3 regions of the Rahnella aquatilis CIP 78.65 genome follow, and region 1 is predicted to be linked to each of the others. Evidence: predicted binding sites of a transcription regulator. Region 1 holds the regulator's gene; each other region holds the start of a gene.

What was found. The regulator sigma-54, encoded in region 1, starts transcription at its own class of promoters, with help from an activator protein. The targets are predictions, from matches to a motif close to GTTGGCACANNTTTCGCTNT.
Region 2: RAHAQ2_RS13355 (branched-chain amino acid ABC transporter substrate-binding protein) is a predicted target of sigma-54. The motif match lies at 3,466-3,485, and genes of this name have one in related genera.
Region 3: RAHAQ2_RS15615 (amino acid ABC transporter substrate-binding protein) is a predicted target of sigma-54. The motif match lies at 6,057-6,076, and genes of this name have one in related genera.

What each region holds. Positions count from the first base shown of each region.
Region 1 covers NC_016818.1:4,339,926-4,347,725, reverse strand. The annotation lists gene RAHAQ2_RS19655 (BglG family transcription antiterminator) at 1-331, shown strand, start outside; gene npr (PTS phosphocarrier protein NPr) at 357-629, opposite strand; gene rapZ (RNase adapter RapZ) at 626-1,480, opposite strand; gene ptsN (PTS IIA-like nitrogen regulatory protein PtsN) at 1,537-2,019, opposite strand; gene hpf (ribosome hibernation promoting factor) at 2,118-2,405, opposite strand; gene rpoN (RNA polymerase factor sigma-54) at 2,429-3,862, opposite strand; gene lptB (LPS export ABC transporter ATP-binding protein) at 3,964-4,689, opposite strand; gene lptA (lipopolysaccharide ABC transporter substrate-binding protein LptA) at 4,696-5,253, opposite strand; gene lptC (LPS export ABC transporter periplasmic protein LptC) at 5,231-5,800, opposite strand; gene kdsC (3-deoxy-manno-octulosonate-8-phosphatase KdsC) at 5,797-6,363, opposite strand; gene kdsD (arabinose-5-phosphate isomerase KdsD) at 6,380-7,366, opposite strand; gene RAHAQ2_RS19600 (calcium/sodium antiporter) at 7,386-7,800, opposite strand, start outside.
Region 2 covers NC_016818.1:2,975,420-2,983,219, forward strand. The annotation lists gene livM (high-affinity branched-chain amino acid ABC transporter permease LivM) at 1-1,110, opposite strand, end outside; gene RAHAQ2_RS13350 (ABC transporter permease subunit) at 1,124-2,038, opposite strand; gene RAHAQ2_RS13355 (branched-chain amino acid ABC transporter substrate-binding protein) at 2,172-3,296, opposite strand; gene RAHAQ2_RS13360 (YgdI/YgdR family lipoprotein) at 3,711-3,926, shown strand; gene hemB (porphobilinogen synthase) at 3,989-4,963, opposite strand; gene RAHAQ2_RS13370 (peptidase domain-containing ABC transporter) at 5,175-7,274, opposite strand; gene RAHAQ2_RS13375 (HlyD family secretion protein) at 7,261-7,800, opposite strand, start outside.
Region 3 covers NC_016818.1:3,442,174-3,449,973, forward strand. The annotation lists gene miaB (tRNA (N6-isopentenyl adenosine(37)-C2)-methylthiotransferase MiaB) at 146-1,570, shown strand; gene RAHAQ2_RS15595 (PhoH family protein) at 1,850-2,908, shown strand; gene ybeY (rRNA maturation RNase YbeY) at 2,905-3,378, shown strand; gene corC (CNNM family magnesium/cobalt transport protein CorC) at 3,478-4,356, shown strand; gene lnt (apolipoprotein N-acyltransferase) at 4,364-5,893, shown strand; gene RAHAQ2_RS15615 (amino acid ABC transporter substrate-binding protein) at 6,331-7,227, shown strand; gene RAHAQ2_RS15620 (amino acid ABC transporter permease) at 7,416-7,800, shown strand, end outside.

The sequences.
Region 1 (7,800 bases):
TCAGGCGTTTTATCCGTCGGTGGTGGAACGCGAAGAGATAGTCTCGACCATGCTGGGCGAAGGCATTGCGCTGCCGCACTCGCTGGGGCTGCTGGCGAAGAAAACTGTGGTGATAACATTGCTCTCGCCGCAGGGCATTGCCTGGGGAGAAGGTGAGACCGCGCACGTGATTTTCCTGCTGGCAATCAGCAAAGCAGATTATGAAGAGGCGATGGCGATTTATGATTTGTTCGTGACGTTTGTGCGGGAACGCTCAATGAGCCGTTTGCTGAGCAGTGAGAATTTTGAAAGCTTCAAGGCCATTGCAATCGACTGTTTAAGCCGCATTTAATACGGCTCAAATAGTGCGTTAATTATCAGTCCTCATCAAAACCTGAATTAATCAGATTTACGACGGCGGTGAGTGCCTGTTCTTCATCGGGGCCGGTGGCTTCGATTTCGATTTTCTGACCTTTGGGAGAGTCGAGCATCAGCAGCGCGATGACACTGCTGGCTTCCGCTTCAATGCCCGTGTCGTTGCGCAGCATCACTTCTGATTCAAAGCTCTGCACCAGTTCAAATAACTTCATCGCCGGGCGGGCATGCATACCTAACCGGTTTTTGATTTCTACCGTTTGTTTCACCGTCATGATTTGCGTTTTTCCAGCGTGCGATGGCGGGATTGCACATTTTTCCCGCGGGAACGGAAATAGTCGGCCAGTTGCTCTGCGATATACACCGAACGGTGTTTACCGCCGGTACAGCCAATGGCGACGGTCAGATAGCTGCGATTGTTCGTTTCCAGCATCGGCAGCCATTGTTCGAGGTAGCTGCGGGTCTGGTAAATAAAGTTGTGCACTTCAGTATGACGGTCAAGGAACGCCGCCACCGGCTTATCCAGGCCGGTCATCGGACGCAGTTTCGGATCCCAGTGCGGGTTCGGCAGGAAACGCACGTCGAAGACGTAATCCGCATCAATCGGAATGCCGTGTTTGAAGCCGAAGGATTCGAATACCATGGTCAGTTCGCGCTCGCGTTTACCCAGCAGACGGGTACGCAGCATTTCAGCCAGTTCATGAACGGACATTTCGGAGGTGTCGATAATCAGATCCGCAGACGAACGCAGCGGCTCGAGCAGATCGGCTTCTTCATCAATGGCACTTTCGAGGGACAGATTTTTGCTGGAAAGCGGGTGCAGACGACGGGTGTCGCTGTAGCGGCGGATCAGAGTATTGCGGTCGGCATCAAGGAATAACAGCTGCGGTGAGAAACTCTCCGGCAGTTGTGACATCGCATACTCATAAACTTCCGGTGTTTCCGGCATGTTACGGACGTCAATGCTGACGGCCGCTGAGGTATTACGTTCAACAAGGGTCTGGGCAAGCTGCGGCAATAACACTACCGGCAGATTGTCCACACAGTAAAAACCCATGTCTTCCAATGCCCGTAGGGCAACCGACTTCCCGGAACCGGAACGGCCGCTGACAATCATCAGCACCATGGTGTCACTCCCCTGGCAGAATTCATTTTCCCGGCACCGTACCGGGAATCAGCAATTTATTCGTTTTCAGTCATTATCTGGAACAGTTCTTCGTCGCTTTGTGCACCACGCAGACGGCGACAGACTGTTTTATCAGCTAATTTCTTAGCGACCAAAGATAATGTATGTAAATGGGTTTTACATTGATCTGCCGGTACCAGCAAGGCAAAAAGTAAATCTACCGGCTGATTATCGATGGCGTCAAAAGCAATCGGCTGTTCAAGCTGAATGAACACGCCGACGGCACGTAAAGTGTCTTCTTCCAATTTACCGTGCGGGATGGCGATCCCGGCACCGATCCCGGTGCTCCCCATGCGTTCACGGGTCAAAATGGCATCGAAAATCACCTGCGGCGACAAGTTTAATTGTTTGGCGGCCAGCTCACTGATGATTTCCAGAGCGCGTTTTTTGCTGGCGCAATGAACGCCGCTTTTGGTGCATTCGGCATTAAGCACCGACGTTAATTGCATTGCAGTATCGTTAATCATGTCATCTTTCACTTTTGCGCTGTTTCACCCTTAAAGCTATATCGGCTCGTTTCCCGAAGGTCACAAGCCGATGCCCGAAGGTTTGTAGCACAGGGTTGGCTACATGAATGTCAGTGCTGTTTCAGTTTGTCTTTATGTTTATTCAGCTGTCGGGCCAGTTTATCAACCAGTCCGTCAATCGCTGCGTACATATCCTGATGTTCCGAGGTGGCATGTAATTCGCCTCCGTTCACATGCAAAGTGGCTTCCGCTACTTTCTGCACCTTTTCCACGCTCAACACCACATACACCTGATTAATCCTGTCGAAATACTGCTCAAGCTTAGCCAGCTTCGATGTGATGAATTCTCTCAGGGGATCCGTGATCTCAATGTGATGTCCGGTAATGTTGAGCTGCATAATGTCTTCCTTCTCTGTTGAGGTCAAACTAACTGTTTACGTTGGTTTGAGGGCGGGATGGACAAAGACTCTCGGTATTTGGCGACAGTCCGGCGTGCAACCATAATTCCCTGATCGGAAAGCAGGGTTGCTAACTTGCTGTCGCTGAGCGGTTTTACAGGATTCTCCGCTGCGATTAATTTCTTCACCAGCGCCCGGATCGCGGTTGACGATGCCTCGCCGCCGCTGTCTGTACTGACATGGCTGGAGAAGAAATACTTCAGTTCGAAAATACCACGCGGGCTGTGCAGGAACTTCTGCGTCGTCACACGTGAAATCGTCGATTCATGCATCTCCACAGCGCTGGCAATATCGGCCAACACCATAGGTTTCATAAATTCTTCACCCAGCTCAAAGAACGCCTGCTGCTGCTCAACGATGCAGCGCGTCACTTTCAACAGCGTGTCGTTACGGCTTTCCAGACTTTTGATTAACCATTTGGCTTCCTGCAGATTGCTGCGGATAAATTGCCCGTCACTGTCGCTGCGTGCGGAATTCCCCATCGCGGCGTACTGCTGGTTAATCTTCAGACGCGGAATGCTGTCGGAATTGAGTTCTACCGTCCAGACCCCTGACACTTTACGCACCAGCACATCCGGGATCACGTATTCGGATTCGCCGGTATTGATCGACTGGCCCGGACGCGGATCAAGAGACTGGATCAGGAGCATCGCTCCTTTGAGTGTATCTTCTTTTAAGCGGGTTGATCGCATAAGTGCGCGGAAATCATGGTTCGCCAGCAAATCGAGATGTTCGCTGATGATAAGACGGGCTTCGGTGATGAAAGGCGTGTCAGTCGCATATTGGGAAAGCTGGATCAGCAGGCAATCGCGCAGGTCACGCGCGGCCACACCTACGGGATCAAAACGCTGAACGCGCTTAAGCACGGCTTCGACTTCGTCCATGGTGACGTTTTCATCACCGACGCTTTCGAGAATGTCGTCAAGGGAGACGGTCAGGTAACCGGTATCATCCACCGCATCGACAATCGAGGTGGCAATGGCGGCATCGGTCTCAGAAAACGGCGTCAGCTCGACCTGCCACATCAGGTAATCCTGAAGTGTCTGGGTCGTTTCACCCTGATAAATGGGCAGTTCGTCGTCGCTGTAATCGTTACCGGTTCCGGACGGTGTGCCTGCGGTGTAAATTTCATCCCAGGTCGCATCGAGTGGCAATTCCTCCGGCATATCTTTTTGCTCGAGGGCTTCCCGGGTATCTAACCCCTCGCTGTCGGTGGCTTCTACCGCGTCGATTTCTTCATGAAGGTCGGTTTGTTCCAACAGAGGGTTGCTCTCCAGCGCGAGTTGGATCTCCTGCTGGAGCTCAAGCGTGGACAGTTGCAACAAGCGGATAGCCTGTTGTAGCTGGGGAGTCATTGCCAGTTGTTGGCTGAGTCTGAGTTGCAAACCTTGCTTCATATCTTGGCTTAATTCCGTTGATGAGTGAAAACGGCAACACTTCTGTCAGAGACGGCCTGTTTCAGTGTAAGTTGAAACAGGCACGGTTCCGGCGGCACAGATCACAGACGGAATTCTTCACCAAGATAAACACGTTTAACTTGTTCATCAGCAAGAATGTCGGCTGGCGTGCCGTGGGCGATCAATTTCCCCTGACTGACGATATACGCGCGTTCACAAACATCGAGAGTTTCGCGAACGTTATGGTCAGTGATCAGTACGCCGAGGCCGCTGTCACGTAAATGCTCAATGATTTTTTTGATGTCGATAACGGAAATCGGGTCAACCCCGGCGAACGGTTCATCCAGCAGGATGAATTTAGGGTTTGCTGCCAGCGCACGGGCAATCTCCACACGACGGCGTTCACCACCGGACAGTGACTGCCCGAGGTTATCGCGCAAATGAGAAATATGGAACTCTTCCATTAATTCATTCGCGCGGTCATTACGCTGGTCTTTGGTCAGATCATCACGGATCTGCAGCACCGCCATCAGGTTATCAAATACGCTGAGACGACGGAAAATAGAGGCTTCCTGTGGAAGATAGCCAATGCCGCGACGGGCGCGGGTATGCAGTGGCAGCAGGCTGATGTCTTCATCATCAACAATAATGCGGCCCGCATCGCGCTGGACGATCCCCACGACCATGTAAAAGGTGGTGGTTTTACCCGCACCGTTTGGTCCTAATAACCCGACGATTTCACCCGAGTTGACCATCAGGCTGACATCTTCAACGACCTTACGGCCTTTGTATGCTTTTGCCAGATTCTCTGCGATTAATTTAGCCATAAAATATCAGTTACTCTTTTTGGTCGGCTGGCCGCCCGCTGCAGGCGTTTTTTGTTGCAACTGCGAAGGTACCAGAACGGTCGTCACACGGTTACCTTTATCACTAAAGGCTTCCATTTGCTGTTTCTGTACCAGATAGGTGATACGGTCGCCTTTCACATTGCTGTCCAGTTGCTCAAGGTAAGCGTTGCCGGTCAGCGTGACGAGGTCATTTTCCACTTCGTAGCGGACTTTCTGTGCGTGGCCTTTAACCGGCTTACCGTTATCCTGCATCTGGTAGAACGTCACCGGGTTGCCGTAACCTTCTACCACTTCTTTACCGGAAACGCCTTGCGGGCGGATGACGACAACTTTATCGGCTTTAACCTGAATCGTGCCCTGATTGACCACCACATTGCCGGTAAAGGTCGCGGTATTGGTGTTGACGTCGAGGGCCTGGTTTGCAGAGTCAATGGTGATCGGCTTCGTTGTGTCGTCTTTTAAGGCAAAAGCCGGAACGCTGACGGCTAACAATGAGCTGACGATCAGGAGATCACGGATTTTATTTTTTGCTTTGAATTTCATAAGAGGTCGTTACCTTTTCGATCAGCTCTGCTGTTTTATCACGCAGATTACCACGCATTTTCATGCCGTTAGATGTAAAACCTGTACCATAAAGCGTCACTTCATCGTCTGAGGCAACGTCCTGTGTCGTCAGGTTAACCCGTGCATTGTCCGTTTTGATTCTTTGCAGCTGTGATGTCTCAGGTGTCAGGCTGTCGGCCTGCACATGCCCATACAGATAGAGCATTTTATCCTGAGTCAGTTTCGCTTTATCAGAACGCAATACCCAGGTGGCTACTTTATTCTTGTCATACATGGTCGCGACCGGATTGGTAAACCATGACACCTGATCAGCGGTGTAATATTTTACCTGATCTGAAACCAGTTTATACGTCAGGCTGCCCATCGGGTCATACACCATCGTAACAGTGTGGGAAGTCTGGTAAGTCGGATCCTGATCGTTGACCGCCTGCGGAGCATCATCGCTGTTGTCAGATAATGACCAGCCAATCAGTACCAGAACGATGGCGGTCAGCGCCAGAATAACCCAAAGTTTTGCTTTACTCATATCGACAGCCCTTTGGCGTCCTCCAGCTTACCCTGCGCCAGCAGAATCAAATCACACAGTTCGCGGACTGCACCACGTCCACCCGCGATACGGGTAACATAATGCGCTTTGGGTAACAGAACAGGATGTGCATCCTGAACCGCCACAGAGAGACCCACTTCGGCCATCACCGGCCAGTCAATCAGGTCATCACCAATGTATGCCACTTCTTCGGCCCGCAGAGACAGTGTATCTAACAGTTCGCGGAAGGCCAAAAGCTTATCCGATTGCCCCTGATACAAGTGGCGTATGCCCAGGGTTTTAGCGCGATCTTCCAGTAATTTCGCATTGCGGCCTGTAATAATCGCGACTTCAATGTCAGATGTCAGCAGACAGCGGATACCGTAACCGTCGCGAACGTTGAAACTTTTCAGCTCTTCTCCCTGATTTCCCATATAGATCAGGCCATCAGACATGACGCCGTCGACATCGCAAATCAGCAGGCGGATTGCTTTCGCCCGTTCAAGTACTTGCGTACTGACCGGACCGTAGCAGGTTTCCACCAGGGCTGCGCTATTACTCATTCAGGAAATTCCTCAATTAAACTACGCCAGCGCGCAGCATATCGTGCATATGTAACACACCCAGCAACTGGTCACCATCAGCAACCATCACGCAAGTGATGTGTTTGTCCTGCATTAAATTCAGCGCATCCACCGCCAGCAGTGAAGGACGCACGCGGATACCACCTGTCGTCATCACGTCCGCGATCGACGCCGTATTGATGTTGACGCCCATATCAAAGATGCGTCGTAAATCGCCATCGGTAAAAATCCCTTCGATTTTCATCAAATCGTTGCAGATAACTGTCATGCCCAGATTTTTACGGGTAATTTCCAGCAACGCATCCCGCAACGAGGCCTCACGACTGACGTGCGGAATTTCATCTCCGGTGTGCATGATATCGCTGACGCGCAGTAACAGCTTGCGACCCAGTGCTCCGCCAGGATGCGACAACGCAAAATCCTCCGGTGTGAAGCCACGCGCTTCCAGCAGCGCAACGGCCAGCGCATCGCCCATGACCAGCACTGCGGTGGTGCTGCTGGTCGGTGCCAGCCCCAGCGGGCAGGCTTCTTTCGGCACTTTTACACAAAGGTGAACATCCGCCGCTTTTCCCATCGTGCTTTCAGGGTTAGACGTCATGCAGATGAGTGTAATGCTCAGGCGTTTGAGCACCGGAATCAGCCCCAGAATTTCATGGGCTTCACCGGAATTGGAAATCAGAATGACGACATCCTGCTTCGACACCATGCCCAGATCACCGTGGCTGGCTTCGCCGGGATGCACAAAGAATGCCGGTGTGCCGGTACTGGCAAAGGTGGCGGCCATCTTGCGGCCGATGTGGCCGGATTTGCCCATGCCCATGACGATGACTTTGCCGCTGCAGGCGAAGATTTTTTCGCAGGCGCGGGTAAAATCACCATTAATGTATTGATCTAACTGCTCAAGTCCTTCACGTTCTGTTTTCAGCACATCACGTCCGACGGCCTGAAAATCAAAACCGGGAGCGAAGGTATCATTAGCCATAGTTGGTCCCTGACAGAGTTCAGAAGGCAATGCTGTCCGGTAACAGGAACAGCATTGCCATATAGGCGATAAATCCACACAGCAATAATGCACCGGCTACATGGCCGATACGGTGTTTGCGCATCAGGCATAGCCCGGAAAGCACCACGCTGACCGCCAGCATGACCCAATAATCGCGATGAAACGCGTCCGGGTTGAACGAACCTGGTGCTACCAGCGCGGGTAATCCCAGCACCAGGCAGGTATTAAAAATGTTTGCGCCGATGATATTACCCAGCGCAATGTCATCTTCGCCTTTAATTGCGCCGGCGATAAAGGTCGCCAGTTCCGGCAGACTGGTGCCGATAGCAATGACCGTCAGGCCAATCACCAGTTCGCTGACACCCAGATAACGCGCGATGACGGTACTGTTATCCACGATCATGCCCGATGCC
Region 2 (7,800 bases), 1.4 Mb from region 1:
GATGGTTGAGCCCATACCGCCCAGAACCACAATAGCGAGGATCAGCGCAGACTCGAAAAAGGTGAATGAGGTCGGGTTAACAAAGCCCTGATACGTGGCGAAAAACACGCCCGCGATTCCGGCAGTGGACGCCCCAAGCGTAAAGGCAGACAGCTTCACCAGTACATGATTGAGCCCCATTGCCCGGCAGGCAATCTCATCCTCACGCAGCGCTTCCCACGCCCGCCCAATCGGCATGCGGGTCAGCCGGTGTTTGATAAACAACACCAGCAACACCACCAGAACCAGCACGGCATAGATGAAGATAAATTTCATGTTCGGGTTATACGTCAGATGGAAAAACTCGTGGAACGGCACGCCGCCCTCCTTCGCCCGCCGGCCAAATTCCAGCCCGAAAAAGGTGGGTGGCGGTGCGGACACGCCGTTCGGGCCGCCGGTAAATGACAACCAGTTGGTCAGCACCAGCCGGATAATTTCACCGAAACCTAACGTTACGATCGCCAGATAATCGCCGTGCATTCGCAGCACCGGAAACCCCAGCAAAGCGCCCGCCAGTGCAGCCAACAACGCCGCCAGCGGCAGCATCGACCAGAATCCCAGCCCGAGATACTGATACCCCAGCGCCAGCCCGTACGCCCCGATGGCGTAAAACGCCACGTATCCCAGATCGAGCAAACCGGCCAGCCCGACCACGATATTCAGCCCGAGGCCGAGCAGCACATAAATCAGCCCCAGAATGGCGACCGTCAGAATGTATTTGGTGGCGACGAACGGGAAGAAAATGGCCAGCACAATCAGCAGCGGAATAACCCAGCGCAGATTGCTTTTGTAATCCGGCGGACGGACATACACCCCCGCGCTGTCGGATTCGAAACGCGCACGCATTTTCTGTCCGGCAGTCGTTTCTAAAAATGCACTGAGCAGGAAGCGGCCAGTCATCACCGCCGCAATGATCCAGACCAGCCGCTGGCTATGGAAGTTAAAGCTGTAGCCATCAAGTACCACACCGACCACCGGCCCGAAAATAATCAGCGCCACCAGCCCGGCAAAAATGGCATCCAGCAGACAGCGTTTTAATGAAAATCCGCTGTTCACAGCAGTTTGTGACATCATTTTATTTCCCTCACACTTTCGTCACGACCGGACGGCCCAGCAGGCCCTGAGGGCGGAAAATGAGGATCACCACCAGTAATCCGAAGGAGAAGACGTCTTTGTAATCGGAATTCACCATGCCCGAGAACTGCGCTTCGGCAATCCCCAGGATCAGCCCGCCCAGCATCGCGCCCGGTAATGACCCGATCCCGCCAAGCACCGCGGCGGTAAAGGCTTTGATGCCGATGATGAATCCGGCATAGAAATCGAACGTGCCGTAGTTCATGGTCACCAGAACCCCGGCCAGCCCGGCCATCGCGGCGCCAATCATGAAGACCAGCGAGATAATACGGTCAGTGTTAATGCCCAGAATCGAGGCCATTTTCCGGTCCTGCTGCACGGCGCGACACATCCGCCCGAGTCTGGTGTTGCTGATAATCCACGATAAAACCAGCATGCCCACCAGCGACGCCACCAGAATGAAAATTTTGGTGTAGGTCATCTGGACAAAACTTTCACCGATATGAAAACGGAACGCGCCATCGAGCAGGGTCGGAATACCCTGCTGTCGCGGCCCCTGACTGATTTGCGCGTAATTTTGTAAGATGAGCGACATGCCGATAGCGGAAATCAGCGGTGCAAGGCGGGTCGAATTACGCAGCGGCTTATAGGCAATGCGTTCAATCGCCCAGCCATATACGCCGGTGACCACGATGGTGAACACCAGCGTGCCCAGGATCAGTAACGGAAAAGAGTGCAGTCCGAAGAAGGAGAGCAGCGCCAGCGCGATGGCGCAGAGGTAAGCCGAAATCATATACACTTCGCCGTGTGCAAAGTTGATCATCCCGATAATGCCGTAAACCATGGTGTAACCGATGGCGATCAACCCGTAAACGGCACCCAGCGTAATGCCATTAAACAGTTGTTGCAGAAAGAATGAATCCATAAATACGCAGTCTCTTTTTGTGACCGCGCCCGGCGCAGGCGCATTCATTAAAGCGAATAAAACGTTATCGTTGCAGTCAGTTACACCCGGCCAGTACTCAGAGGCCGGGTGTAACATGATGAATAAGCGCGTTTTATTCTTTCACTTCCTGGTATTTGCCTTTGTCATCCCATTTATAGACCACGTAATCCGAAACTTTCAGATCGCCCTTGCTGTCCCAGGCTTTTTTGCCCATGACGGTATCGACGCTGTGGGCTTTCAGCCACTGACTGGCTTTGGCGGAATCGCTGCCACTGGTGGCTTTGAACGCCGCGGCAATGGCCTGAACGGAAGCGTAGGAATAGAGCGTGTAACCTTCCGGCTCGAACTTGCTGGCGCGGAATTTATCGATAACGGCTTTGCCTTCCGGGATCAGACGCGGGTCTTTACCGAAGGTCATCAGGATACCGTTGGTGTATTGCGGACCACCGGCAGCGGTGACCATTTCTTCGTTGACGATACAGTCACCGGAGAAGAAAGTGGCCTGCACGCCCTGTTCTCGCATCTGGCGGACCAGCGGACCGGCCTCCGGATGGCAGCCGCCGAAGAACACCACATCCGGTTTCTGCGCACTGATTTTGGTGACCAGCGCGTTGAAGTCTTTTTCGCCACGCGATAACCCTTCGTACATCACTTCTTTCACGCCACGCTTGTTGAGCGCCGCTTTGGTAGCATCCGCCAGCCCCTGCCCGTAGGTATCTTTGTCATGGATGATGACCACTTTTTTGGCTTTCAGCTTGTCGATGATGTAATCGCTGGCAACCTGCCCCTGCTGGTCGTCACGTCCGCACATGCGGAACATGTCGCTCATGCCACGTTCGGTAATTTGCGGATTGGTCGATCCCGGTGTGATAGCAATAATTCCGGCATCGTTGTACACCTCAGACGCTGGCATAGTAGAAGATGAACAAAAATGCCCGACCACCGCCTGCACTTTATCCTGATCCACCAGACGGTTAGCCACCGCAACAGCCTGTTTTGGTTCACAGGCGTCATCGCCCTGAACCAGTTTGATTTTCTCGCCGTTGATTCCACCTGCGGCATTAATGTCTTCAGCGGCCTGTGTGGCGCCGTGCCAGTACTGATCGCCATAGGTGGCGTTCGGGCCGGTAAACGGGCCGGCAACGCCAATGACGATATCCGCACGCGCGGTAAACGCAGTGACCAGACAGCCTGCCAGCAACAAAGAAAGAGGACTTTTAATAAATTTCATCGACATCATCATGATCCTTAGGACAGAGTTTATGCAAAACGGGTGATGGAAAACGTATGCAGCAAAAACACCAACACAAAGTCGTAATCTGAAAATCTGAAATTTAACGCTTAAGCCTTGAGACTGAGGGTTTCCCGCTTATCAACGGAGGTGAAAACATCAAAGGTAAGAAACTTAAGCAAAATATCTGCCATTGTTACTGAACCGCTGAGAATGTGACGGGTTATGTGAGTATAGATAGCGTCGGGCAGGCGTTACAGGCAACTGACAGAAACAACGACGGGATCACATCGCACCGTGCTGGTGCGCAAGCACGGCTTTCTACGCACTATTACGCGTAGTGACATTTTTATTCTTTGCTTCTTACGGCGGGTTGTTTTGTAATGCGTACAGATGATTGCAACAGGAACCTGCTGAACAATGAAGAAATTATCCTGCCTGACCGCGGTGGTTTTGGCCCTGACGTTAACGGGCTGCGCCAGTGATTATGTGATTAACACCAAATCCGGTGACCAGTTTTTCGCCCACGGCGAACCGGATCGCGACCGCGATACCGGCATGACCAGCTACACTGATATGAACGGTGATTATCATCTGATGAATACCAATGATATTGCGGGCATTGTGAAGAAATAGCGTTTACGGGCAATAAAAAACCGGGCGGAAGCCCGGTTTTTCGTTTGAAGCATAAAAAGAAACTACAGCCCGTTTTCAGCGATATCCATCGCAAAGTACGTCAGAATAATGTCTGCGCCTGCACGTTTAATCGCGCCGAGACTTTCACGCACCACGGCACGCTCATCAATAGCACCGGCTTGTGCGGCAAATTTGATCATCGCGTATTCACCGCTGACCTGATAGGCCGCCAGTGGCAGGCGGGAGGCTTCGCGGATATCGCGGATCACATCCAGATACGCCCCCGCCGGTTTAACCATCAGCGCATCAGCGCCTTCCTGTTCATCCAGTAATGATTCACGCACAGCTTCGCGGCGGTTCATCGGGTTCATCTGATATTGCTTGCGGTTGCCTTTCAGTACACTGCCGCCCGCTTCACGGAAAGGGCCGTACAGGGAGGACGCGAACTTAGTGGAATACGCCATGATCGCGGTATCAATGAAACCGGCTTCATCCAGTGCACTGCGGATCGCCTGCACCTGACCGTCCTGCGCCGCAGAAGGTGCAATAAAATCTGCGCCCGCAGCCGCCGCCACGACGGCCTGTTTGCCGAGGTTGATCAGCGTCGCGTCGTTATCCACCCCGTGATCGTGCAACACTCCACAATGGCCATGTGAGGTGTATTCGCAGAAACAGGTGTCGGACATGACGATCATTTCAGGCACGGTGTCTTTGCAGATACGCGCCATACGCGCGACCAGACCGTTTTCATTCCAGGTATCGCTGCCGGTGGCATCCATGTGATGCGAAATACCAAACGTCATGACCGAGCGGATACCGGCGCGGGCGTAACGTTCGATCTCGAACGCCAGGCGGGATTCAGGGATGCGCAGCACACCGGGCATGGCTTCGATGGGTACGTATTCAGAGGTCTCCTCTTCTACGAAAATCGGCAGTACCAGATCGTTGACGCTAAATTCAGTTTCCTGAAAAAGAGTGCGCAGGGATTCGGACTGTCTCAGGCGGCGAAGGCGTGAGCTCGGGAACTGATTCGACATGAAAACTCCTAAAATTAATCTGTTGCACTGATATTTTTGAGAAACAGGAGCGCAGACAGTTCAGACGGCAGGAGGCAATGCAGCGCCGTCAGACGATGGAGCCCGCATTTTATAATAACTTTTAAACAAATGATGAACTTTCCGTGAGGAGATGTAACCGGGGCCGCATTTTTGACAAGGCGATCCCAATGTTGGAATCGCCTGGAGCGCATTATCCTAACTTAATTTCGCGATCGGCCGAGGCGATGGTTGAAGGACGATGCGCGATAAAGATCCGCGTAATATCCAGTTCGCTGATCGCCTGATTTATCCGCATTTCGTTGTCCAGATCCAGATGGCTGGTGGCTTCATCAAGGAACAAAATGGCCGGACGGCGGTACAATGCGCGGGCAATCAGTAAACGCTGTTTCTGGCCGCCGGACAGGCTGCCGCCCAGTTCACTGATCAGCGTTTCATAGCCCATCGGCATCCTTTCGATATCGTCGTGAATATTACAACGGCGGGCACAATCGACAATACGCGCCTCATCTTTCTGCTCGTCAAAGCTGGCAATGTTTTCAGCGATAGATCCGGCGAATAACGTATCATCCTGTAACACGCAGGCGATGCAACTGCGGTAGTTATTCAGGCCGGCGGTGGTGATATCCATGCCGTTGATCAGGATCCGCCCTTCGGTTGGCGTGAGTAAACCGGTCATGATTTTCATCAGCGTGGTTTTCCCCTGCCCCGACGGCCCGGTGATCGCCACGCTTTCACCGGCCGCCACCGACAGGTTCAGCCCGTTGATCAGCGGTGCGGAAAGGCTGTCGTACTGGAAAACCAGATCCCGCACCTCCAGCGATGCCGCCTCGCCCGGCCGCAACAATTCACGTTCCGGCAGCGATTTTTCAGTATCTGTCAGTGCAATATCCGCAATACGGTCGCGGTGCAAAGAAAGCATGCGCAGTTGCAATACCATGTTCAGCAGATTGGCCGCGCGTTCTGAAAACTGCCCGCGATAAGTGTTAAATGCCACGAACATCCCGAGCGTCATATGACCGTCAATCACCTGCGTCGCCCCCAGCCACAACAGCGCGACCTGATCGAGCGTGGCGATCAGCGTGTTGCCGCCGGTAAACATCATTTCAAACCTGGTTTTACGTACCGTCGCATTAGCGTTATCGATGTTGAGATTCAGCCAGAAATTGGCGCGGGCTTTCGATAAACCGAGCGCCTTGAGCGTACTGATGCCGTACAGCGTTTCCATAAAGTGCGAACCGGCACGCGCGCCTTTAACAATCTGCTCTTCTGAAACCTGCCGGTAAGCGTTATAGGTCGTCAGGCGGAAAACGACATAAATCGCCGTAAAGCCCAGGATCACCCAGATCAGCCAGCCGCCATACAACACCATCATCACGATTAACCCGACCGACATTATGCCGTCAATAATACTGTTCACCACGTTGGTGGTCAGCGTGGTGCGCAGTGTATCGAGCGAGGTAAAGCGCGACTGAATATCCCCGAGTTTGCGTTTCTCAAAGTAATCGAGCGGCAGTTTCATCAGATGGTCGAACAGCCGCGCTTTCCATTGCACGTCAATCAGCGTACTCATCACCAGCGATGTCCAGGCGCGTAACATGCTGACACCGGTGCGGAAAATAATGAAAAACAGTAAGCCAAGGCAAATCAGCGTCAGTAAATCCGGGTCTTTGGCCGGGATGACATGGTCCATCACCAGTTGCATGCCGACCGGCAGCAACAGGTTGACCGATTCGATCATCAGCGAGAGGCAGAAGATTTTGGTCAGCGCCGGAATAAGCCCGCTGACGTTGCCCATCATTTTGCGCAAATCCAGCCGGACGCGTGGCTTCTCAGAGGTAAAACCGTTGTCCGGCCACAGCTCCAGCGCTACGCCGGTGAAATGTTCGGACACTTCGCGCATGCCAAGCGAACGGCGGCCAAAGGCCGGATCGTGAATAATCACTTTGCCCTGTTTAACACCGACCAGCACCACGAAATGATTGAGATCCCAGTGCAAAATACACGGCGTTTTCAGCGCATTAAGTTCATCGATATCCAGCTTTAACGCGCGGGATTTCATCTCATTCGCCGTCGCGATATCCATCAGGGTACGCAGCGTCGCACCGCGTGACGAAATGCCGTAACGCTGGCGCAGACTTTGCAGATCGACGTGTTTGCCGTGATAGCCAAAGACCATCGCCAGACTGGCGAGCCCGCACTCGGCAGCCTCTGTTTGAATAATCTGCGGCACACGGTGACGCCAGCTAAAGTGCAGGCGGTCAGCCAGCTCCCGTACGTTATCGAGATTCATTGATTGGCCCCACCACGCTTTTCTTCATGCTGTAATACGGAGACAACATCCACTGATACAGCGGCCTTTTCTCCAGGAATAATGTCGATTCAGCTTTCATGCCGCTGGATAAATTCAGCGTCTCGCCGTGCCAGTCCATCGCTTTTTTATCCAGTGACACAATCACTTTGTAATAGGGGCCGCTGACCGTGCCGTTCGCCGTGCGCGGTGCGCTGGCGTAGGAATTCAGCTCCTGTTCGGAAACCGGTGCAGAAGAAATCGATTCCACCTTGCCGGGGAACTGGCCATATTTTTCAAACGGATAGGCTTCATAGCGGATATTAATATGCTCCCCCGCTTTCACGTAGGGCACGCTTTCATTGGGCAGCCAGGCCACAAGGAAAAACGGAGAATTACTGGCAGGCACCAGCTGCGCAAGGCTGTCACCCGCGTTAACCATCTGACCGGGCGTGACACTCAGTGAGGAGATTTTGCCGGAGGTCGGCGCGGTGATCAGCAACGAGCCTTTGGCATCGGCCTGCGCCAG
Region 3 (7,800 bases), 900 kb from region 1:
GGATTTTTGTGTTGGCATCAGGGCCTAAGCTGCTTTCCTGCACTGGTCAGCACCGGAGTGAGGGTTTACAATAGCGCCCCTGAACTATGCTATGCACTGCGGCACTGCCGATCTAACGTTTCCCGTATTGAGTACTGACACGCTGATGACTAAAAAACTGCACATAAAAACCTGGGGCTGCCAGATGAATGAATATGATTCATCCAAAATGGCTGACCTTCTCGACAGCACCCATGGTTACCAGCTGACGGATAACGCTGAAGAAGCAGATATTCTGCTGCTGAACACCTGCTCGATAAGGGAAAAAGCGCAGGAGAAAGTGTTCAGCCTGCTCGGACACTGGAAATTACTGAAAAAGAAAAACCCGAATATTATCATTGGGGTGGGTGGCTGCGTTGCCTCACAGGAAGGCGAAATGCTGCGTAAACGTGCGCCTTGTGTCGACATCGTCTTCGGTCCGCAAACCTTGCATCGTTTGCCGGAAATGGTGAACCACGTACGCGGCACCAAAAGCCCGGTCGTGGATATCAGCTTCCCTGAAATCGAAAAATTTGATCGCCTGCCGGAACCCCGCGCAGACGGCCCGACAGCCTTCGTTTCCATCATGGAAGGCTGCAACAAATATTGTAGCTTCTGCGTCGTACCTTATACGCGCGGTGAAGAAGTCAGCCGCCCGTGCGATGACGTATTGTTCGAAGTCGCACAACTGGCCGCGCAAGGCGTGCGTGAGGTGAATCTGCTGGGTCAGAACGTTAATGCCTATCGCGGCGAAGCCTTTGATGGCGGCGTGTGCACCTTCGCTGAACTGTTGCGCCTGGTGGCAGCGATTGATGGTATTGACCGTATTCGTTTCACGACCAGTCATCCGGTCGAATTTACCGATGACATTATAGAAGTCTATAAAGATACGCCTGAAGTGGTGAGCTTTCTGCATCTGCCGATCCAAAGTGGCTCCGATCGCATTCTGACGATGATGAAGCGTCCTCACACCGTGCTGGAATATAAATCGACTATCCGCAAGTTACGCGCTGCGCGTCCTGATATTCATTTCAGTTCAGATTTTATCATCGGTTTTCCTGGCGAAACGAACGAAGATTTTGAACGTACGATGGATCTGATCGCGCAAGTGAATTACGACGTCAGCTTCAGCTTCATCTATTCTCCGCGTCCGGGTACACCGGCGGCAGATATGGTTGATGATGTGAGCATGGAGGAGAAGAAACAGCGTCTGGCGCTGCTGCAGGACAGAATTACGCAGCAGGTCATGCGTTTCAGCCGGGCCACCCTGGGTACCGTTCAGCGCATTCTGGTGGAAGGCACATCCCGCAAGGACATTATGGAACTGACCGGCCGTACCGAATGTAACCGCGTGGTCAACTTCGAAGGCACGCCGGATATGATTGGCAAGTTCGTGGATGTCGAAATTGTCGATGTGTATGCCAATTCACTGCGCGGTGTGGTTGTCCGCACGGAAGAACAGATGGCGCTTCGCCTGCATGAGTCTCCGCAATCAGTTATCGAACGCACCCGTAAAGAAAATGAATTGGGCGTTGGAATGTATCAACCCTGACCCCTCAGTATGATGCATGACCTTCAATCGACAGGGCGCTCCGGCGTCCTGTTTCTTTTGAGATTTTCGGTAATAAACTCATCACAAGGGTTTAATTTCCCAGCAAAGGCCGCATATCCGGATGAAGGCTCCTGCAACTGCCGCCACGTTGCAGCATATTTTGCCAAGGGCATGTATTATTAACTCAGGTATGGTTGACGACTGAAAGCAATGATCAGTCGGGTGAAATTCAAAATACTCGAACACATTGACTGACCCAGAGTGGTCCAAAGGATTCGTTTGAACGTTGTAACACAAGAGATTTTACTCGAGCCCGAAGACAACCAGCGTTTGCTGAGCCTGTGCGGGCCGTTTGATGACAATATCAAGCAACTGGAGCGCCGGTTGGGCGTTGAAATCAACCGTCGTGATAACGCGTTTAAATTGGTCGGGAAGAGCCTGCCTGTTGCCGCAGCCGCCGACATCCTGCGTGACTTATACGTAGACACTGCGCCGCTGCGCGGTGAGATCCAGGATATCGATCCTGAAAAAATTCACCTGGCGATCAAAGAAAGCCGGGTGCTGGAGCAAACGGCAGAAAGTGTGCCCGAGTTCGGCAAAGCCGTGATCATCAAAACCAAGCGTGGCATGGTGAAGCCGCGTACGCCCAATCAGGCGCAGTATATCGCCAATATCCTTGACCACGACATCACCTTCGGGATTGGTCCTGCGGGAACCGGTAAAACATATCTGGCCGTGGCGGCTGCGGTGGATGCGCTGGAGCGTCAGGAAGTACGTCGTATCCTGCTGACCCGTCCTGCCGTTGAAGCCGGTGAAAAACTGGGCTTCCTGCCGGGCGATCTCAGCCAAAAAGTCGATCCTTATCTGCGCCCGCTGTACGACGCATTATTTGAAATGCTCGGCTTTGAGAAAGTTGAAAAACTGATTGAGCGCAACGTCATTGAAGTCGCCCCGCTGGCTTATATGCGTGGCCGTACATTGAACGACGCCTTTATTATCCTCGATGAAAGCCAGAATACTTCTATTGAACAGATGAAGATGTTCCTGACCCGTATTGGTTTTAACTCCAAAGCGGTGATCACCGGCGACGTCACCCAAATCGACTTGCCGCGTCATCAGAAGTCAGGGCTTCGTCATGCGATTGAAGTGCTGTCGGCAGTCGAAGAACTCAGTTTTAACTTCTTCCACAGTGAAGACGTGGTACGTCATCCGGTGGTTGCGCGCATTGTGGTCGCGTACGAAGCCTGGGAAGAAGAAGATCAAAAACGCCGCGATGCCATTGCCGCAGAACGTAAACATGAACATCAGCACAATGCAACACAACAGGCCGGTCAATGAATACGGTAATTCTCGATTTACAAATTGCCTGCGAAGATGCGGCGGGTTTGCCGTCAGAAAATGACTTCCAGACCTGGCTTGAGGCGGTTCTTCCGCAATTTCAGGAAGAATCGGAAGTGACAATTCGTCTGGTTGATATCCCTGAAAGTCATGAACTTAATATGACTTATCGTGGGATGGATAAACCGACCAACGTGTTATCCTTTCCATTCGAAGCACCGCCGGGTATGGAGATGCCGCTTCTTGGCGACCTGATTATTTGTCGTCAGGTTGTTGAGAAAGAAGCAAAAGAGCAGGACAAAGAACTTCTGGCCCATTGGGCGCATATGGTCATTCACGGCAGTTTGCATTTGCTGGGTTATGACCATATCGTTGACGAAGAAGCCGAAGAGATGGAATCGATTGAAACTGAAATCATGCAGGGTCTGGGGTATCCCGATCCGTATATTTCAGAGAAAGAAGATAACTAAGCGCCACAGTAAACTCGCGTAATGCCTGCCTGATAAAGTGTTCATCCGCAGGCATTGCGCATAATTTTCACTAACTACGAGTAATCCAAACCAAACGCCATGAGCGATGACCATTCACAAAATAGTGACAGCCCCAGTCCCAAGAAGGGCTTCTTTTCCCTTATCCTTAGCCAGCTGTTTCACGGTGAACCCAAAAACCGTGGCGATCTGGTTGAGCTGATCCGTGATTCAGAACAAAACGATCTGATCGACCCCGATACCCGTGACATGCTGGAAGGCGTGATGGATATCGCCGAGCAGCGCGTCCGGGATATCATGATCCCGCGTTCACAAATGATCACGCTAAAACGTAATCAACCGCTGGAAGAGTGCCTCGATGTCATTATCGAATCTGCACACTCACGCTTCCCGGTGATCAGCGAAGATAAGGATCACATTGAAGGCATCCTGATGGCCAAAGACCTGCTGCCGTTTATGCGCACAGAGTCCGAGCCATTCAGCATCGATAAAGTGCTGCGAACCGCGGTCGTTGTTCCTGAAAGCAAACGCGTTGACCGCATGCTGAAAGAATTCCGCTCCCAGCGTTACCATATGGCGATTGTCGTGGATGAATTCGGCGGCGTTTCCGGTCTGGTAACCATCGAAGATATTCTCGAACTGATCGTCGGCGAAATCGATGATGAGTACGACGAAGCAGAAGATCTGGATATCCGCCAGCTCAGCCGCCATACCTATACCGTCCGTGCACTGGCGCCGATTGAAGATTTTAATGAAGTGTTCCAGACCCATTACAGTGACGATGAAGTCGATACGATTGGTGGTCTGGTGATGCAGTCATTCGGCCATTTACCGGCGCGTGGTGAAAGCATTGAAATTGACGGTTACCTGTTCAAGGTTGCGATGGCCGACAGCCGTCGTATCATTCAGGTTCATGTAAAAATACCGGACGACGCGCCGCAACCGATACTGGAAGAATAATCACTCCATGGCAATTGCCTCTTTATATCAACGCCAGCGGGTCCGTGCCCTGCTGGCGCTCTTTTTCGGTGCCTGTGGCACGGTGTCATTTTCCCCTTATGACTTCTGGCCTGCGGCGATTATTTCGCTCTGCGGACTGCTGGCATTAACGCTCGATCGCCGCCCTGCCCAGGCGGCTTTATTGGGTTTCTTCTGGGGAATGGGTCTTTTTGGCAGTGGCGTAAACTGGGTTTATGTCAGCATCGCCACATTTGGCGGCATGCCGGAAGCCATTAACCTTTTCCTGGTTGTTTTACTGGCGGCCTATTTATCACTCTACACGATGCTGTTTGCGGGCTTGTTCAGCAAACTGTGGCCAAAAACCACCTGGTGGAAACTGGCTATCGCCGCACCCGCGCTATGGCAGATTACTGAATTCCTGCGCGGCTGGGTGCTGACCGGTTTCCCGTGGCTGCAGTTCGGCTACAGCCAGATCGACGGCCCGCTGAAAGGTCTCGCACCGATCACCGGTGTCGACGGCATCACTCTTTTACTGACGTCTCTGAGCGGGCTGATTGTGTATGCCATTTATCAGCGCCGTGTAACGCCTGGAATTATTGCTGCCGCCATGCTGCTGCTGCCGTGGCCGCTGCGTTACATTCACTGGTACCAGGAACAAACCGACAAAACGGTCGATGTGGCACTGGTTCAGGGCAATATTCCACAATCCATGAAATGGGATCCGAAAGCGCTGGAAAGCGCGTTACAGACCTATCTGGATCTCAGCCGTCCGTACGTGGGCAAATCCAGTATGATCATCTGGCCGGAATCGGCCATTTCGGACATTGAATCCGATCAGCAGGGTTTCCTGAGCATGGTGGATAATCTCTATCGCGCGCACGGCACCCAGCTCATCACCGGTATTATTGATGCCCGTCGCAATGCAGAAGGCATGAAGGTGTATAACAGCGCCATCGTGCTCGGCGGTGAACAGCCATATCACTACCCTGACGAAAACCGCTTCAATAAGCATCATCTGGTGCCTTTTGGTGAATTTGTGCCGCTTGAAGCCATTCTTCGCCCGCTGGCACCGTTCTTCGATTTACCGATGTCCGGGCTGACCAGTGGTGATTACGTGCAGAAACCGTTGTTTGTCAGTGGTCTGAATCTGACCACGGCGATTTGTTACGAAGTCGTCTTCGGCGAACAGGTTCGCGACAACCTCCAGCCGGACACTAATTTCCTGCTGACGATTTCAAACGACGCCTGGTTTGGTCATTCCATTGGCCCGTGGCAACATTTCCAGATGGCGCGTATGCGTTCGCTGGAACTGGGCCGTCCGTTGCTGCGCAGTACCAATAACGGTATTACTGCGGTGGTAAATGCTCAGGGCGATGTAACCCATGAAATTCCGCAGTTTACACGCCAGGTGCTGAACGTGAAGGTCACGCCGACAACCGGCATGACGCCTTATGCCCGTGCTGGCTGGTGGCCGGTGTGGTTTGCTACAGCGATCATGGCGGCGGTTGCGCTATGGCTGGGTCGTCGTAAATCCTGAGCATAAGCGTTTCGTTTCTAAAACAGGCACCTCCGGGTGCCTGTTCTTTTTTGTAGCACTCCTTTCTAAAATTCCTGACGCTCCCCTTTTACCTGCTGCCGATTGTTTCAACGGCGGCATTAAGCGCTGCCGATTTGCCCGCTTATGAAGTTAAATCAGGCCATCTGGCACGACTCTTGCTACATCTGATTGAAAGATATCTGATTAGTTACTTTTTATGACGGAATGCATCATTTTGGTACAAACAGGCGACTTCTCATGCACTTTCTGAGTGCATAGCCGTTTGATTGCTTTGATTTGGTGCGCGTCTCGTCTCAAAAAAGAAACAATGTGGTTTCATAATATTCACATTCAGCTATTTTCTAGCTTCATATGACGAGGCATTAGTACTTTCTGATCCCTGAGTTTGGATCCCTAATGACAGCAAGGAGTTGGACATGCAATTGCGCAAATTGGCGTTATCAGTACTGTTGGCAAGCGTTACCGTAAGCAGCTTTGCTCACGCAGAAGAACTGACCGGCACCCTGAAAAAAATTAAAGACAATGGCGTTATCGTGGTGGGTCACCGTGAATCCTCAGTGCCGTTCTCTTACTACAACAACGAACAAAAAGTGGTGGGTTATTCACAGGACTATTCTGACGCTATCGTTGACGCGGTGAAGAAAAAACTGAACCTGCCAAATCTGCAAGTCAAAATGATGCCAATCACTTCGCAGAACCGTATCCCGTTGCTGCAAAACGGCACTTACGATTTCGAGTGTGGTTCAACAACTAACAACCTGGAACGTCAGCAACAAGCGGCCTTCTCTGACACCATCTTTGTGATCGGTACGCGTCTGCTGGTGAAAAAAGGTTCAGAGATTAAAGATTTCACTGACCTTAAAGGCAAAACTGTTGTTGTCACTTCCGGTACGACTTCTGAAGTTCTGCTGAACAAACTCAACGAAGAGAAGAAACTGGATCTGCGCATCATCAGTGCGAAAGACCACGGTGACTCCTTCCGTACGCTGGAAACTGGCCGGGCAGTGGCCTTCATGATGGATGACGCGCTGCTGGCAGGTGAACGTGCGAAAGCCAAGAAACCAGACAACTGGGACATCGTCGGTACACCGCAATCCAAAGAAGCTTATGGCTGCATGATGCGTAAAGACGATGCTGAGTTTAAAAAACTGGTTGATGACACCATCGTGCAGGCACAAACCTCCGGTGAAGCGGGCAAGTGGTTTGAAACCTGGTTCAAAAAACCTATTCCTCCGAAAAACCTGAACATGAACTTTGAGCTGTCCGATGACATGAAAGCTCTGTTCAAAGCGCCAAACGATAAGGCGCTGTAAGTCATACCAGATGGACGGGTATAACCAAGAGAAGAGTGAAAAGTGACTAAAATACAAGGTTGGACCACCAACCTGTGATGATACAGATGCGGGGTGGTCGTTCCCCACCCCGCATTTTTCCCATTCACTTTAGGCGAATTGCGTCATCACTCAGATGGGTAAGCCTTTACCCGCTTTACGGAGTTTTTATGTCAATAGATTGGAACTGGGGCATTTTTCTGCAACAAGCCCCCTTCGGTAACACCACTTATCTGGGCTGGATTTGGAATGGATTTCAGGTCACTGTCGCACTGTCAATTTGCGCATGGATAATCGCCTTCTTCATCGGCTCTCTGTTCGGTATTTTGCGTACCGTTCCCAACCGTATCCTTTCAGGCATGGGTACCTGTTACGTCGAATTATTCCGTAACGTGCCATTAATCGTGCAATTCTTTATCTGGTATCTGGTGGTCCCTGAACTGCTGCCTGAAAATATCGGCATGTGGTTTAAATCCGAACTGGCGCCTGACGTGCAGTTCTTCACCTCATCAGTCATTTGCCTTGGGTTGTTCACCGCCGCCCGCGTATGCGAAC